DNA from 2 places in the Arthrobacter sp. efr-133-TYG-120 genome. Region 2 is predicted to be linked to the other one. Evidence: predicted binding sites of a transcription regulator. Region 2 holds the regulator's gene; the other holds the start of a gene.

Region 1 (8,208 bases), on a different contig from region 2:
CGCAAGACCATCGACTTCGCCCTGCATATGGCCGAAACGATGTTCCGCTACGGGGCAGGTGCCCTGGAAGTGGAGACCAGCATCATCGCGGTCACGGCTGCGCTCGGCTTGAAGAACATCGAAGTGGACATCACCAACCAGTCGGTCGCGCTCAACTATGCGCCCAAGGACCAGACCCCCATCACACTGCTCCGGGTTGTTCGCTCCTGGACCAACAACTACGCAGGCCTGGCCCAGGTGCACCAACTCGTCACGGATATCGTGGCTGGCGGTGTAGGCAGGTCGGAAGCGGTGAACCGGCTGGATGACATTATCCGCAGCAGCAAGCCCTTCCCACGGTGGATGGTCACCATGGCGTTCGGCGTCTTCTCTGCTGTCTTCGTCGGAGTCCTGGGCGGGGGACTTGGCGCTTCCGCCCTGGCTTTCGTCTCCAACATGCTTGTCAATCTCGTGGCCCGGCAATTGGGCAAGTGGCGCACGCCCGACTTCTTCGTGACAGCGGCCTGCTCCTTCCTGGTCACGTTCATCGCGCTCATGCTCCACTGGACCGGGGCGGACATCCCGCCGTCCATCGTCGTGGCGGGCGGCATTCTCCTGCTGTTGCCAACCGGGCGGCTCGTCTCTTCCGTGCAAGACGCCATCAACGGATTCCCCGTGACTGCGGCCGGACGATTCCTGTCCACGATCCTGACCTTCGGCGCGATCGTTGCGGGCATCGCCGTCGCGGTAGTTGTGGGTGACCTCATCGGCAGCGTCGCGATCGACGTCACGCAAACATTCCCCGAGGCGTATCCATTGTGGGGCCAGGCCATCCTGATAGCCGTAGCCGTGATTGCCATCGGCATCACCGAACAGACCCTGCTCAAACTTCTGCTCCCGACGGCGGCAGTGGGTTTGGTGGGTTACTTCGTCTTGTGGGGGGCTTCCAGCCTTGGTTTCGGAGACCGGCTCTCGCCGGCGATTTCCGCCGTGGTCATCGGCCTGCTCGCGCGGATGGTGGCGCTCAGGCTCGGAGCCCCGCAGCTCGTGGTCGCCGTCCCGGCAGCCCTCATCCTGCTCCCGGGCCTGAAGATATTCCGTTCCATGTATGTATTGACGGTGCAAGAAGCAGATGTACTGGTGGGTTCGGGAGGCATGCTCAACGCCGGAGCAATCGTGCTGGGTGTGGCCGCGGGAATCGTGCTGGGGGACAACCTTGCCCGGCCACTGACCAAGGGACTGGCCAGCAACGAGCGCCGCCGCGTACGCCGGCGCTAGCCGCGTCCGCTGGGCCGCCAAGCGGTAAGGGCCGCTAGATCTGCCCGATAGGGAGTTTCTTCTCCGCCTGGAAATCGTCCTCCACACGCCCCTGGGCCCAGTATCCGGAAAGCGATACCTGGGACCGCTCGAGCCCACGCTGCTTGAAGAAGATGTCGCGCAGGCCCTTCATGTAGCCGCGTTCACCGTGCGCAAACACGTCTACGCGTCCGGGCAGCCACTCGGCTTCGCCCAAGGCATCGAGCAGGATCGAGCTTGATCCGGCCGGGACTCCGGAGCGAAGGAGCCAGCGCAGCTCCACGCCCTCGGGAGCGGCGATATCAAGGATGTCCGCGTCGCTATCGACTTCGAGGAAAGCAAGGCCCTTCGCGTCGGCCGGCAGGGATTCGATCGCGGCGGCAATCGCCGGGAGCGCGGCGTCGTCGCCGGCGAAAAGGTACCAGTCGGCGTCGGGCGCCGGGTTGTAGGCGCCGCCGGGGCCCGTGAAGACAAGTGTGTCGCCGGGCTGGGCCGCCAGGGCCCATGGGCCTGCAAGGCCTTCGTCGCCGTGGACTACGAAGTCGATTGCCAGTTCCTGCGCAGCTTCGTCCACCCAACGGACGGTGTAGGTGCGGGTGTACGGCCATTGTTCGCGCGGCATGGTGTCGCGGATGGCCCACAGATCCAGCGGCAACTCATACTCGACGCCGGGCTGCGGGAACACGATCTTCACATATCGGTCCACGAAGCCGTTGTTCGCATAACCGGCAAATCCGGGTCCACCAGCAATGATCCGCACCATGTGGGGCGAAAGCTGTTCCGTGCGCAGCACAGTCAGGTTCACTTGGGGGCGGGTATTGCGGGATGCAGACGACGTGGCGGGCAAAGATGTCATGTAGGCAAGCCTAAGCTAGGGCAGCGGTGGAAGCTCCCAGATGACGGGATCCGCGCCTTGCATCCGGAGCAGGGCGTTGGCGCGGCTGAACGGGCGAGAGCCGAAGAAGCCCCGCGACGCGGAGAGCGGGCTGGGATGGGCGGAGGAGATCACGGGGGCGCCTTCAAGCAGCGGCTGTACGGCTTCAGCGTCCTTGCCCCACAGGATCGCGACGAGCGGACTCTGCTGCCCGGCAGCATTTCGTCGGCGGGCGACGGCGGTGACCGCCGCCGTCGTGATGGCCTCCCAGCCTTTGCCCCGGTGCGAGCCGGCAGCACCGGCCGCGACGCTGAGCACCCTGTTCAGGAGGAGTACTCCTTGGCCCGTCCAGGCCGAAAGATCGCCGTGGACCCGCGGCGGGAGCCCGAGATCGGTTTCCATCTCCCGGTAGATGTTCGAGAGGCTGCGGGGGATGGGCCGTGTTTGTCCGGAAACCGCGAAAGAGAGCCCGACGGCGTGTCCCGGCGTCGGGTAGGGGTCCTGGCCCAGGATCAGCACCTTCACGTCGGCCAGCGGCTGCCGGAAGGCACGAAGTATGTTGGACGCCGCAGGCAGCACGTGCGCTCCGCGGCCGGCCTCGGCCGCCACGAAGGCGAGCACCGAGCGCAACTCGTCCTCGATGCCGGAGAGCGCGCCCGCCCAGTCCGGCGCCATGAGATCCTCCAAGGCCATTCCGGGTAGTGCCTCGAACCCGGCGGAGTGATCTTCGGATTCAAGCTCAAATAACGCTTCTTCGCCTGCCACCCAGCCATTGTCCCTGTCCTCGCGGTCCGGGGGAAAGCGCCGGCCCTCAAGGCGGCGGGGCAAATGACATCGGTGTTATTCGCCCGTTACCATGGGCGGGGGACATTTTTCAGTCAATGCGTCGAAGGAGTGTGTCGTGGCAGAACCCGCACGGGAACCCATGGCGTCCGAAGCAACTGGATTGGTGCTCGAAGACCTGTCCGCCGGACTCCGCAGTGATTCGCCGCTCGGCGAGCGTGAACAGCAGATGCTCGCCCTGGAGAGGCAATGGTGGAAGTACGCCGGGGCCAAGGAACAGGCCGTCCGGGAACTCTTCGATCTCTCCGCGACCCACTACTATCAGCTGCTCAATGCCCTCATAGACACCGAGGAAGCATTGGCGCACGATCCTATGCTGGTCAAGAGATTGCGTAGACTACGTATGTCACGTCAGAGGGCCCGCACAGCGCGCCGTCTCGGTTCCGACGCATAGAGCACCCGCTGATCCCCCAGCCAGCAAGCAGCAAGGACAAGGCTTCACCATGACCAAATTTGCCCGGGATGAATTCGACCGTGTCCCGCAGAGCTCATCGCGGCAAGGTGTCCACAGGCTCGTCGCGTCTGCTTCCCGGCCGGCCCTGTGGCCGGTGCTGCTGCTGGGCGGCATCGCACTTGCCGTAGGACTCGTTGCCTTCCTGATCCTTCCGAAGCTTGGCTTCACCTCGTCGACGACGCCGCAAGCCGTCGTCACCGCTGACACTTCCAAGCAAAGCGCCGCGGCGCCACCTTCGGCGAACAGCTCTGCGCAGGCATCCAGCCAGCCGTCCACCCAGCCGAGCCCGGGCGACACTCCGTCCAGCACGCCGACGCCGACGCCGACCACGGCGCCATTGGACAAGACGGCGGCAGTAGCGGTCTACAACGGCACCACCACCGGTGGCCTGGCTGCGCGTGTGGCCGGCATGGTGCAAGGCGGAGGATGGCCGTTGTCCACTGTCGCAAATTGGGGCGGCATGCCCCAGCAGACGTCGTCGGTCTTCTACAAAGGCGCGGCGCAGAAGGGCAATGCCGAAGCCCTCGGCAAATTGCTGGGCATTTCCAACCTCGTGGACAGCGCGGAGTTCCAGCAGCCCGTGGTTGTGGTTCTGGGCCCCGGTTACAAATAGCAACTCGGTTACGCCTCAATAACATTGCGGCCACCCGCACCCAAGGTTGCGCTACGGCAACGTGACTGTGGTTACAGTAGTTGTGAGCTGGCCCGGAGATCCCGGAAGCCGGCCACTGCTAGTTGAAAGTGTGGGGATCATGGCTTTGGGAACCGTCAAATGGTTCAATGCCGAAAAGGGCTACGGATTCATCACCGTGGATGAGTCCGGTGACGACATCTTTGTGCATTGGTCCGCCATCCAGATGGATGGCTTCCGTGCGCTCGAAGAAGGACAACGCGTCGACTTCGAACTGGGCGAGGGCCAGAAGGGCCCGCAGGCAGAAAGCGTGCGGCTTATCTAGTGGGTGTTGCGGCAACAGAGCTGTCCTGGCCCCTCGGAGCGCGCCGGTCCCGGGTAGTTTCTCTTCTTGCAGCTTCGGCAGCCTTGGCCCTTGGAGTGGCCGGATGTTCCGCCCCCGTCGGCAACGCCAGGCTTGCCTCGGTTACGCCGAGCGGTGACGGCGTCCTGCGCATCGGCGTGATCCTGGACAATACCGGTGGTTCCGCATTCCTCAACGAGTCCGAGCTGGCTGCCGCCAAGTTGGCTGTCAAACAAATCAACGACGCCGGCGGATACAAGGGCCGTCCCGTCGAGTTGCTTCCGGCGACGGCGGCCGGTGAAGGCAGTGGCGCTAGCCAAGGGGCCGGCGCGGCGGCCTTCACCGCCGACACGGCTGCACAAGCCAAGGCGTTGATGTCCGCCCACGCAGACGTCGTCGTGGGGCCGAGCGATTCGAGCCATGCGCCCGCCGCGATCGATGTGCTCTCTCCCGCCCGGATTCCGCTCATCTCGCCGGCGAACACGGCGTCGGGGCTGAGCAGCTACAAGAATGGCGGCTTCTACTTCCGCACGTCTGCCGCTGATGCCGCACAGGGCAGCGTCCTGGCGAAGCTTGCCCGCGACGCCGGCGCCAGGCGCATTTCGGTCCTCCACGAAGCCGGGGATTACGGTACGCGCGTCTCGGGAGCGGTCCTGGACGCTGCCCGCGGCCTCGGAATGGACGCCGTGTCCAACGAGGAATTCGCGGCAGGCAAAGCAGCTCCCGCCGCGGCGGGCATCAAGTCCGGTACGCCGGACGCCGTCGTCGTGGTTGCCCGTGATGGCGCCCAAGGCGCCCTGGCTGAGCTCCTGAATGCGGGGCTGAGCGGCAAGAGCCTGATCTTGAGCGACGGCGCGATCCGCCAATACGGAACCGCGCTCGGTGCAGGTGGCCTCGACGGCGCGCGGGGAATTCTTCCGGGCGTCTTCCCGAATGCGGAGTTCCAAGCCGAGCTGACGGGCATCGACCCCAAGCTCAAGGACACGACGTACGCTGCCGAGACGTACGACGCCGTCACCCTCGCGGCGCTTGCCGCCTCAACGGCGGGCGACGATGCGGGAGGCTCGATCGCGGCCTGGCTCACCACTGTGTCCGGCGGAGTGCGTCCGGCGTCGGGCGATGCGGCAACGAAAGAACGTACGTCTTGTGCCTCATACAAGGACTGCGTCGAGGTGCTGAAGGGGGCCAAGCTCCCGGATTACGACGGCGAGTCCGGCACCATCGGGTTCGACGCCAACGGGGACGTTACCTCGTCCAATTACATGGTCTTCACCTACGGGGCTGACAACACTGCGCGGGTCAGTGGCAAAGAGACGGCCTCCCGGACTCCGTGACGGCTTGTGCCCGTAGCGAATTCCCTGGGCGTGGCGAGTAGTTTCCGGCTCTTCCTGCTTGCACTCTCCTCGGGTGAGTGCTAATTATTGATTAGCACTCTCAGGCATTGACTGCTAATCCTTCACGGCTTCGGCCGTGTGGAATGGTGGCGGTGCCTGGGGGAACAAAGAAAACCTTGCTGGGGTGAGATCCGGAGCACGCGGCGTACAGAGGCCGAATGTGAAGGATCGTCCGTCGCGGGCACCGCAGTGAAGGCACCTTCTTAACGACTGTCCCGAAAGGACTACCGCCGTTATGGCCAAGATCATTGCATTTGATGAAGAGGCACGCCGCGGTCTCGAGCGGGGTCTGAACATCCTCGCCGACGCCGTCAAGGTCACCCTCGGCCCGCGTGGACGCAACGTCGTCCTCGAAAAGAAGTGGGGCGCCCCCACGATCACCAACGATGGTGTTTCCATCGCCAAGGAGATCGAGCTGGACGATCCTTACGAGAAGATCGGCGCCGAGCTGGTCAAGGAAGTTGCCAAGAAGACGGACGACGTCGCTGGCGACGGCACCACCACCGCCACCGTCCTGGCCCAGGCCCTCGTCAAGGAAGGCCTGCGCAACGTAGCTGCCGGCGCCGACCCGCTGTCCCTCAAGCGCGGCATCGAGAAGGCTGTTGACGCCGTCATCCGCGAGCTGCTCGCCTCCGCCAAGGAGATCGAGACCAAGGAAGAGATCGCAGCCACGGCTTCCATCTCTGCCGGCGACACCGAAATCGGTAACCTCATTGCTGAAGCCCTGGACAAGGTCGGCAAGGAAGGCGTCATCACGGTCGAGGAGTCCAACACCTTCGGCCTGGAGCTTGAGCTCACCGAAGGCATGCGCTTCGACAAGGGTTACATCTCCGCTTACTTCGTCACCGACGCAGAGCGCCAGGAAACGGTCCTTGAAGACCCGTATATCCTGATCGTCAACTCCAAGATCTCCAACGTGAAGGAACTCGTTGCGGTCCTGGAGAAGGTCATGCAGTCCAACAAGCCGCTGCTGATCATCGCCGAAGACATCGAGGGTGAGGCCCTGGCCACCCTGATCGTCAACAAGATCCGTGGCACCTTCAAGTCCGTTGCCGTCAAGGCTCCGGGCTTCGGTGACCGCCGCAAGGCACAGCTCGCCGACATCGCCATCCTCACCGGTGGCCAGGTCATCTCCTCGGAGGTCGGCCTCAGCCTCGAGAACGCAACCCTCGAACTGCTCGGCAACGCCCGCAAGGTTGTTGTCACCAAGGACGAGACCACCATCGTCGAAGGTGCCGGCGACGCCGACGCCATCGCCGGCCGCGTGGCGCAGATCCGTGCCGAGATCGAGAACTCCGATTCCGACTACGACCGCGAGAAGCTGCAGGAGCGCCTGGCCAAGCTGGCCGGTGGCGTTGCAGTCATCAAGGCCGGTGCCGCAACCGAGGTAGAGCTCAAGGAGCGCAAGCACCGCATTGAGGACGCAGTCCGCAACGCGAAGGCTGCCGTTGAAGAAGGCATCGTCGCCGGTGGTGGCGTTGCCCTCATCCAGGCCGGTGCCAAGGCATTCGCCAACCTGCAGCTCGAAGGCGACGAAGCAACGGGCGCCAACATCGTCCGCGTTGCCATCGACGCTCCGCTCAAGCAGATCGCTTACAACGCTGGCCTCGAGCCGGGCGTTGTTATCGACAAGGTCCGCGGCCTGCCGTCGGGTCACGGCCTGAACGCTGCAACCGGCGTTTACGAGGACCTGCTGGCTGCCGGCGTCAACGACCCCGTAAAGGTCACCCGCTCGGCTCTCCAGAACGCTGCCTCCATCGCTGGTCTGTTCCTGACCACCGAGGCCGTTGTTGCCGACAAGCCGGAGAAGAACGCTCCGTCTATGGGTGGCGGCGACGACATGGGCGGCATGGGCGGCTTCTAGCCCCCGCTGTAGCCCACCAGCCACACGCACGACGGCGGTCCCCACTTCAGGTGGGGGCCGTCGTCGCCGTTTAACGACGCTCGCTCACGTATGTCGGGTTTTGGGCGGACGCTCGCTCAGTTCTGGGGTCAAGGAGTGTCGGGGTGGTCTGGCAGGATGGAAACCATGACGATTATTGCTGCCGCCGATGGTTCTGCCCTCGGCAATCCCGGGCCTGCCGGTTGGGCCTGGTACGTGAACGACTCTTGCTGGAGGGCCGGGGGGTGGCCGCACGGAACCAACAACCAGGGCGAGCTCATGGCGGTGCTGGACCTCTTCCGGTCCACGGCACATGTTCCCGATGAAGAGCTGAAGATTCTCTGCGACAGCCAGTACGTCATCAATTGCATCACCAAGTGGATGCCGGGATGGAAGCGCAAGGGCTGGCGCAAAGCGGACGGGAAGCCCGTCTTGAACGTCGATCTCCTCAAGGACATCGACCAGGCTATTGTCGGCCGCAAGTACTCGTTCGAGTGGGTCAAAGGCCATGC
Region 2 (8,208 bases):
TTCCCGGCAGGAACCCGAGGCGCTCACCTGCTTCAACGGCGGGCCTCGTGAGGATGATGCGGCTGACTTCCTTGAGCTGCAGTGCCTGGACGGCTTTGGCCATCGCCAGGTACGTCTTGCCGGTGCCCGCAGGGCCGATCCCGAAGATGACGGTGTTGTCATCTATGGCATCGACATAGTTCTTCTGATTGAGCGTCTTGGGCCGAATGGTGCGCCCGCGGCTCGAAAGGATGTTGTGGGTCAGGATTTCCACGGGGTTTTGCAGCGATTGGCTCCGCAACAAGGAAACAAGCTGCTGGAGCACGTCCGGGGTGATGACTGTCCCCTTGCCGACCAGGCCACGGACTTCCTCCAGAAGGCGCATGATCCTGGGAACGTCGCTTGACGGTCCGCTGAAGGAGAGCTCGTTGCCGCGCACGTGGAAGTCGACGCCGGGGAACTGGGCTTCGATGTAGCGCAAGGCCTCGTCATGGCTGCCAAGGGTCTGAACCATCTGATCCGAGTTGTCGAAGATGACAACTTCCGTCCGGGCGCCCGGGACAGAGTGGGGAAACTCGGCCGGACCTGTCTCAACGCTGCCGGCCTTGGGCCGCCCGTTCAATGATTCTGTCATAGTGCTGGCCTCGCGGCCTGTGCTCCTCGGGCTTGGTGATGTCCATCGATTTTCTCCGATGTCCGTCTGCTGGATGGGCGCAGGATCGTGGGCCTCGGATTGCTTTCAATCCTACGCCAGCCAGTCTCCGGGATGGGTCCGGACCGTGCCCGGCGGGGCTGCGGACGGCGGATTCGTGCCGCTTTGGTATCAACTCGGCATCGACCTCGTATCAATCGGATTGCAGTTGTCCGCCCGGGTATCGAAACGCCAGCCGGGGCCCCGGAGACTATGACAAGCTGATTCATGGGCAAAAATGCCCCTGTGCCCGGCCGCCGGGCGCATGACTCCCCCGCGCTACAGCGGCCGAACACGATCAGGAATCCAAAATCACCAGGCCAGCCGTCACCCCTCACGGCACACGCATCCGGAAACGTTCCGCGATGCTTGTGACCGCCTTGACGGCTGCCTTGTTCCTGTCGGGATGCATTGCCGATCGCACTGGACAGGGATCCACGACGCCGGTCCCCACCCCGACCGCTGCCCTGCAGACGGCCCCCGACAGCAATGCTCCGCTCGAAACGACCCAGGCCTCCAACAAGATCCCCGTGTACTGGATCGGGCGCAGCGACACGGACACCTTCCTGTACCGCGAATTCCGTGACAACCCAGGCAACGAGAACCCCATCACCACGGCGCTGCGGATCATGATGTCCCAGAAGCCTCTGGATCACGATTTCTTCACTCCCTGGCAGAACCCTGGCAGCCTGGCGACCTCGATTTCCGGTAAGAACGTGGTCACGGTCGATGTTTCCCGCGACGCGTTCAACTCCAATCTCGATGCCGGGATGGCACAGCGGGCGGTCCAGGAACTCGTCTATACCGCTACCGCTGCGGCCGCAAGTTCGGGCCTGATCGATTCAGGACAGCAGATCAAGGTGACCATCCTGGTTGACGGGCACACGGACTACATGGCATTCGGCCAGGTCAAACTCGGCGATCCGATGGTGCGCGACGCCTCCATGGTGGCGCCGGTGTGGATCATCGACCCGCAGGAGGACCTGACCTTGCCTTCCGGTCCGGTCAAGTTCAACGGCCGAAGCACGGACCCCTCGAAGAAGCTGCATTGGCAAATCCTTCGCGAGAACTCAAACGGCGACAAGTCCTCGTACCTCGCCGGGCAGGTCACTGCCTCGACCGTTCCGGGACAGGGTGGAACCTTCAGCTTCACAGTGGGGCTCGGAGCGGGCCGCTACGAATTGCGGGTCTCCTTGATGGGACCCAACGACGCGGACATCGCGACTGATACCCGTACTTTCACCGTTCGCTGAGGACGTCCGCTGATCTAGGACGTGCTGCGGGCTACCAGCGCCCCAGGATGTCACTGGCGAGCACGACGGCGGCAGGACCCGCCGTCGACGAGCGAAGCACGTGGTGGCCCAAGAGCGCGGTGACGGCGCCGACGTCGCTGAGTTTCGTCACTTCGCGCGGTGAAATGCCGCCCTCTGGGCCGACAATGAGCAGCACTTCCCGCCCAGCCCCGGCATCGGCGTCGGAAACCCCGCCGTGCCACTTCTCCAGGACCTCCCGCAGCGGACGTTTCGCGTCCTCGTGCAGGATGATCGCCAGATCGGCGGCGGCAACGGCCGCAGCCAGGCCGGAGCCGTCGACGGCGGCACGCACCTCGGGAATCCACGCGCGCCGCGCCTGCTTGGCGGCTGCCGTGGCGACAGATTGCCATTTCGCGTGGGCTTTTGCCGCCCGGTCACCCTTCCAGCGCACGATGGAACGTTCCGCCTGCCAGGGCACGACGGCGTCGATCCCGAGTTCCGTTGCCGTTTCGACGGCGAGCTCGTCCCGGTCGCCCTTCGCGAGGGCCTGGACCAACACGAGCCGTACGGCTGGCTGGTGTTCCTCCTGGACGGCGGAGGCAAGGACCGTCAGGGTTCCCTGCCCGGATTCGGCCACGGTGCCCGTGAGCCGTTTGCCGGCACCGTCGGCGATATCGACGGCTTCGCCGATTTCCAGGCGCTTGACGGTGACTGCATGCCTGGCTTCGGCGCCGTCAAGCATGAAAGAGTCGCCAGGGCCGAGCCCATCAAGCGATCCGGCAGCTGTGAAGAATACGGGGTTGCTCACCGCTACAGGTTACCGAGCTTGTCCCGCAGCTTCGCGAACATACCTCCACTGGCCACAAGCTTGCCTTCGGTGAACTGCTCCCCGCGCAACTTGGCCAGTTGGCGAAGCAGGTCTTCCTGTGCGGCGTCGAGCTTGCCGGGCGTCTCAACGTGAAGGTGCACCTTGAGGTCTCCCCTGCCGTAGCCGCGGAGATGGGTGACGCCCAGCCCGCGCAGGGTGATGACTTCGCCGGACTGCGTGCCGGACTTGACGTCGATTTCCTGGGGACCGTCGAAAGTCTCAAGCTGGAGCTCGGTACCCAGCGCCGCGGCGGTCATGGGGACGCTCAGCGTGGCGTGGAGGTCGTCGCCTTCGCGGATGTAGGTGGAGTCGCTGTTGACCCGGATCTCCACGTAGAGGTCGCCGGGAGGCCCGCCTGCGGGGCCTGCTTCGCCTTGCGACGACAGCTGGATGCGGGTCCCGGTAGCGACGCCGCCAGGCACCTTGACGGTCAGTGAACGGCGGCTGCGGATGCGGCCCTGGCCGTTGCACTCATTACAGGGATCCTTGATGATCGAGCCGAAACCTTCGCATGATCCACACGGCGCGGCGGTCATGACCTGGCCGAGGATCGAGCGCACGGCCCGCTGGACCTGGCCCGAGCCGCCACAGATGTCGCAGCGTTCCGGGTGGGTGCCCGGTCGGCAGCATGAGCCTTCGCACGTGGGACAGATGACTGCAGTGTCCACTTCGAGCTTTTTGTTGACACCGAAGACGGCTTCGCGCAAGTCGATGCGGACACTGATCAAGGCGTCCTGCCCGCGGCGCATGCGTGATGCGGGGCCTTGCATGCCGCCACCTCCTCCGCCGAAGAAGGTGTCGAAGATGTCCTGGAAGGCGAATCCCTGGCCCGCGTAGCCGCCGCCGAAACCGTTGTCGGTCCCGTTCTCGTTGCCGGTGGCGTCGTAGACGCGGCGCTTCTGTGGGTCGGAGAGGACCTCGTAAGCGTGGGTCACCGCCTTGAATTCCTCTGCAGCGCCGGCCCCGGGGTTCACATCGGGGTGCAGCTTACGTGCGAGTTTGCGGTAGGCCTTCTTGATCTCCTCGCCGGTTGCTTCCGGCGAGACGCCCAGAACGTCATAGTGACTGCTCAAAGTCGGTATCTCTTCCTTGTTTACGGTTCCACTGCGTTTCTTGCGGGGCGGTTTCCAGCCGAGGCCGTCAGCCGCCCAGAATGCGGGAAAGGTAGCGTGCGACGGCACGGACGGCCGCCATGGTGTTGGGATAGTCCATGCGGGTGGGTCCAAGAATGCCGATCTTGGCACTGCTGCCCGGACCGTAGCCCGTGGCAACCACCGAAGCCTCGGAGAGGCCGTCGTAGGGGTTTTCGCGGCCGATACTCACCGTGACGCCCCGGGGGTCTTCCGCCATGTCGGACAAAAGCCGCAACATGACCACCTGTTCCTCAAGCGCTTCGAGGACCGGACCGATGCTCAGCGGGAAGTCCACGTTGGAGCGGGCCAGGTTTGCCGTGCCTGCCATGACCATGCGTTCGTCGCGGCTCCGCTCGGCAAGCCTTTCCAGGCCGTGGGCAAGGGCGCCGGCAAGGTTCCGAAGCGCCGGCGGGCACAGGGCAACCACCGATGGCAGCACTTGCGGCATGAGGTCGAGCTGGGAGCCGGCGATGCTTCCAAGGAATCGCGCCCGCAAGGCCATGAGTTCGTCGTCAGCGGTGTCCGTCGCTGCGTGCACAACGCCCTGTTCCACCTTGCCCGAATCGGCGATCAACACCACCAGGACCTGGCGCGGTGCCAAAAGGACAAACTCAATGTGCCGGACGCGCGCGCGGCTCAGGTGCGGATACTGCACGACGGCGACCTGGTTGGTCAGTTGCGAGAGGAGCCGGACGGTGCGCTCAAGGATGTCCTCGACGTCGTCAGGTCCCTCAAGCAAGGAGTGGATGGCCCGGCGCTCGGCGGCCGAAAGTGGTTTGACCTCGGAAATACGGTCGACGAACAGGCGATAACCTTTGTCCGTGGGAATGCGGCCGGCGCTCGTGTGCGGTGCGGCAATGAGGCCTTCTTCTTCCAAGAGGGCCATGTCATTGCGGATGGTTGCGCTCGACACTCCCAGATGGTGCCGTTCAACCAAGGCTTTGGAACCGACCGGCTCGCGGGAGTGAACGTAGTCCTCCACGATGGCGCGTAACACTTCAAGCTTGCGTGGTTCGCTCACTGCCCACCTCCAATCAACATTTCAACAGTTAGCACTCAACATGCCCAAGTGCTAACAAGTCTAGTATGAGCCACCTCGTTGTTAGCATTGGTACCGCTCGCGGCGAACATGATTCCCGCGCGGTCCTGCGCAACGCCACGGACCGTGACCGATCCCCTAGCGCAAAGTGGTGTGAAGACCGTGTCTTACGACAATTGGGGCCCGCAAGACCTCTCCTCGCCTGCCAAACGGCAACTGCCTGAGGTTCCTGTTGAACGCGGAATGGTTCTCGAAGACGTCCAGTCCGGCTGGGTCGGGGCCGTGACCAGGGTGGAGAAGTCCGGAGGCATGCACATTGTGGTGCTGGAGGATCGGCGGGGAAAAGCCAAGTCGTTCCGGCTTGGCTTCGGATTCCTGCTGGAGGGACAAGCAGTGAAGCTCCTGCCGCCTGCCCCACGCCCGGCCGCCGCCAAGGGGGCGGCGCCAGCAGGCAGGACAGCATCAGGATCCGTCCGAGTCGCCGGCCAGCGGGCCCAAGTCGCCAAGGCGAGCCGGATATGGGTGGAAGGTAAGCACGACGCCGAACTTGTGGAAAAGGTGTGGGGAGATGACCTCCGGGTGGAGGGTATCGTCGTCGAGCCGTTGCATGGCGTGGACGATCTCAAGGCGGCAATAGCCGCATTCTCCCCGGGCCCGGGCCGCCGTCTCGGGATCCTTGTGGACCACTTGGTCCCGGATTCGAAGGAGTCGCGGATTGCTGCCGACGCCATGATGCTGCCGGGCGCCGCGGGAAACGTCTTGATCGTGGGACACCCCTACGTGGACGTCTGGCAGGCAATCCGGCCCAAGGTGTTGGGGATCGAGCAATGGCCGACCATCGCGCGGGGCACGGATTGGAAGACCGGGATCCTGAAGGCGTTCGGCTGGCCGCATGAAACGGCCGAGGACATCGGACTGGGTTGGCAGAAGCTGCTGGGCGCCGTCCACAGCTACGCCGATTTGGAGGCGTCTCTGCTGGGTCGCGTGGAGGAAGTGATCGATTTCCTGACCGTTCCGTGATGAATTACCTGCGTAGGGGACAGCAGTTGGTCGGCTGACCGCGTGCCAAGCAAGTATTCTGGGACAGCAACACTGCACCGATAGACACTCGAAGGAAGAAACTGTGGCAGACAACGCTCCTGACGATCGGGACGGCACCTCGGGCCAGTCCCAGTACCACGGCGTTCCTGCCAACGCGCTGCCCTTGACTGCCTCGGAAGACCGGCAGTGGGCAACCCTGGCGCACTTTGGAGGAATCCTCGGCTGCGTGCCTTCGCTCCTGATCTACCTGATCTTCCGCGAGCGTGGCCCGTTCACGGCCCAGGAATCCAAGGAAGCGCTCAACTTCACTTTGCCTCCGACGATTGCCGCAGTACTCGCAAACATCCTGGTCCTGCTCCCGGTGGTGGGAAACCTGTTCGCGGTTTTGGCCACGGCGATTTGGGTCGCAGTGACCTGCTTCTCGGTGTCGGCCGGAATCCGCGTCAACCACGGTCAGCCGCACCGCTACCGCTTCAACCTGCGCTGGATCAAGTAGCCGGTCCTCGCGGCGGATGCCTATGTAGCCTCCCGCTCCGGGCGCTGACGCCTGCCGCTAGTCCGGAAGGATCCGGCGGACCACGGCATCGGCGAGTAGCCGGCCCTTGAGGGTCAGGACCAGCCGTCCCTGGAAGGCCGCTGCGGGTTCAACCAGGCCGTCGGCAATGAGGCCTGCAACGGCGTGGCGGCCCACCTTGTCGAGCGCGTCGACTTGAAGCCCGGTGCCGAGGCGCGCCTCCAGCATGATGCGTTCCACTTCCCGGGTTCCGGCGTCGAGCGTTTCCCGTCCAGCGGCCGGCGAGGCCCCGCTACCGAGTCTGTTGGCATAGGCGGTGGGGTGCTTGACGTTCCACCAGCGGACGCCGCCCATGTGGGAATGCGCACCGGGTCCGATGCCCCACCAGTCGTCTCCCCGCCAGTAGGCAAGGTTGTGTTTGCACGCCTGTTCGGGCGTACGGGACCAATTGCTGACCTCGTACCAGTCCAGACCGGCGGCGCTGATCAGCTGATCGGCGAGTTCGTACTTCGCGGCGTGGTCGTCGTCGTCGATCCCGGGAACCTCGCCGCGCCGGATCTGTGCCGCCAGCTTGGTGCCTTCTTCCACAATCAGCGCGTAGGCGCTGATGTGGTCCGGACTGTAGGACAAGGCAGTCTCCAGGGAGATCTGCCAATCAGCCATCGACTCGCCGGGAGTGCCGTAGATGAGGTCGAGGCTCACGGCAAGACCGGCGTCGCGCGCCCATTGGACCACCAAGGGGACGCGGCTGGGTGTGTGTGTACGGTCCAGGACCTTGAGCACGTGAGGGACTGCCGACTGCATGCCGAAGGAAATCCGCGTAAAGCCGGCATCCGCGAGCAGCTGGAGGGACTCCGGCGTCACGGAGTCCGGATTCGCTTCAGTGGTGACTTCGGCTCCGGCTTCCAGTCCCCAGTGCCCGACGGCGGCCGTCAGGATGCGTGCGAGATCTTCAGCAGGCAGGAGGGTCGGCGTGCCGCCGCCGAAGAACACCGTGCTCAGGGGCCGCTGCGGCAGCCCGGAGGCTTCCATGGCCCGGACGGCGAACTCCACTTCCGAAATGGCAGTGGACGCGTAGGCGTCCTGGGAGGCGCCGCCGCCAAGCTCAGTGGCGGTGTAGGTGTTGAAATCGCAGTATCCGCAACGCACGGCACAGAAAGGTATGTGGACGTACAGTCCAAACTTGCGCGAAACGACGCCGTCGAGCACCTGCGGAGGCAAGATGCCGTCCGCAGGTGCCGGATCCCCAAGGGGAAGAACGCTAGGCACGGAACTCCCTCCGGGGCCGTTCTGTGCCCGCCTGTACCGCAGTGTTCCGGGCGGACAGCCGCATTACTTCTTGGCCTTGTCCTTGGATTCGTCGGTGGTCAGCGCTGCGATGAATGCTTCCTGTGGAACTTCCACGCGGCCCACCATCTTCATGCGCTTCTTGCCTTCCTTCTGCTTTTCCAGAAGTTTGCGCTTACGGGTGATGTCACCGCCGTAGCACTTCGCAAGGACGTCCTTGCGGATGGCGCGGATACTCTCGCGGGCGATGATCCGGGAGCCGATGGCGGCCTGGATGGGGACCTCGAACTGCTGGCGGGGAATGAGCTCGCGCAGCTTGCCTGTCATCATGACGCCGTAGGCGTAGGCCTTGTCCCGGTGGGTGATAGCGCTGAAAGCGTCAACCTGCTCACCCTGGAGCATG

Evidence for each region. The regulator HrcA, encoded in region 2, represses chaperone genes, less so after heat shock. The targets are predictions, from matches to a motif close to TTNGCACTCGNNNNNNNCGAGTGCNAA.
Region 1: groL (chaperonin GroEL) is a predicted target of HrcA. The motif match lies at 5,812-5,838, and genes of this name have one in related genera.

What each region holds. Positions count from the first base shown of each region.
Region 1 is NZ_JARVRI010000014.1:232,373-240,580, forward strand. It holds gene QRN51_RS09345 (threonine/serine exporter family protein) at 1-1,257, shown strand, start outside; gene QRN51_RS09350 (siderophore-interacting protein) at 1,292-2,131, opposite strand; gene QRN51_RS09355 (uracil-DNA glycosylase) at 2,147-2,914, opposite strand; gene QRN51_RS09360 (DUF3263 domain-containing protein) at 3,051-3,386, shown strand; gene QRN51_RS09365 (LytR C-terminal domain-containing protein) at 3,436-4,059, shown strand; gene QRN51_RS09370 (cold-shock protein) at 4,199-4,402, shown strand; gene QRN51_RS09375 (ABC transporter substrate-binding protein) at 4,498-5,754, shown strand; gene groL (chaperonin GroEL) at 6,050-7,678, shown strand; gene QRN51_RS09385 (ribonuclease HI family protein) at 7,844-8,208, shown strand, end outside.
Region 2 is NZ_JARVRI010000010.1:7,036-15,243, reverse strand. It holds gene QRN51_RS05755 (PhoH family protein) at 1-613, opposite strand, end outside; gene QRN51_RS05750 (GerMN domain-containing protein) at 1,036-1,923, shown strand; gene QRN51_RS05745 (16S rRNA (uracil(1498)-N(3))-methyltransferase) at 1,955-2,731, opposite strand; gene dnaJ (molecular chaperone DnaJ) at 2,734-3,864, opposite strand; gene hrcA (heat-inducible transcriptional repressor HrcA) at 3,932-4,945, opposite strand; gene QRN51_RS05730 (DUF3097 family protein) at 5,126-5,983, shown strand; gene QRN51_RS05725 (DUF4870 domain-containing protein) at 6,087-6,500, shown strand; gene hemW (radical SAM family heme chaperone HemW) at 6,558-7,787, opposite strand; gene lepA (translation elongation factor 4) at 7,851-8,208, opposite strand, start outside.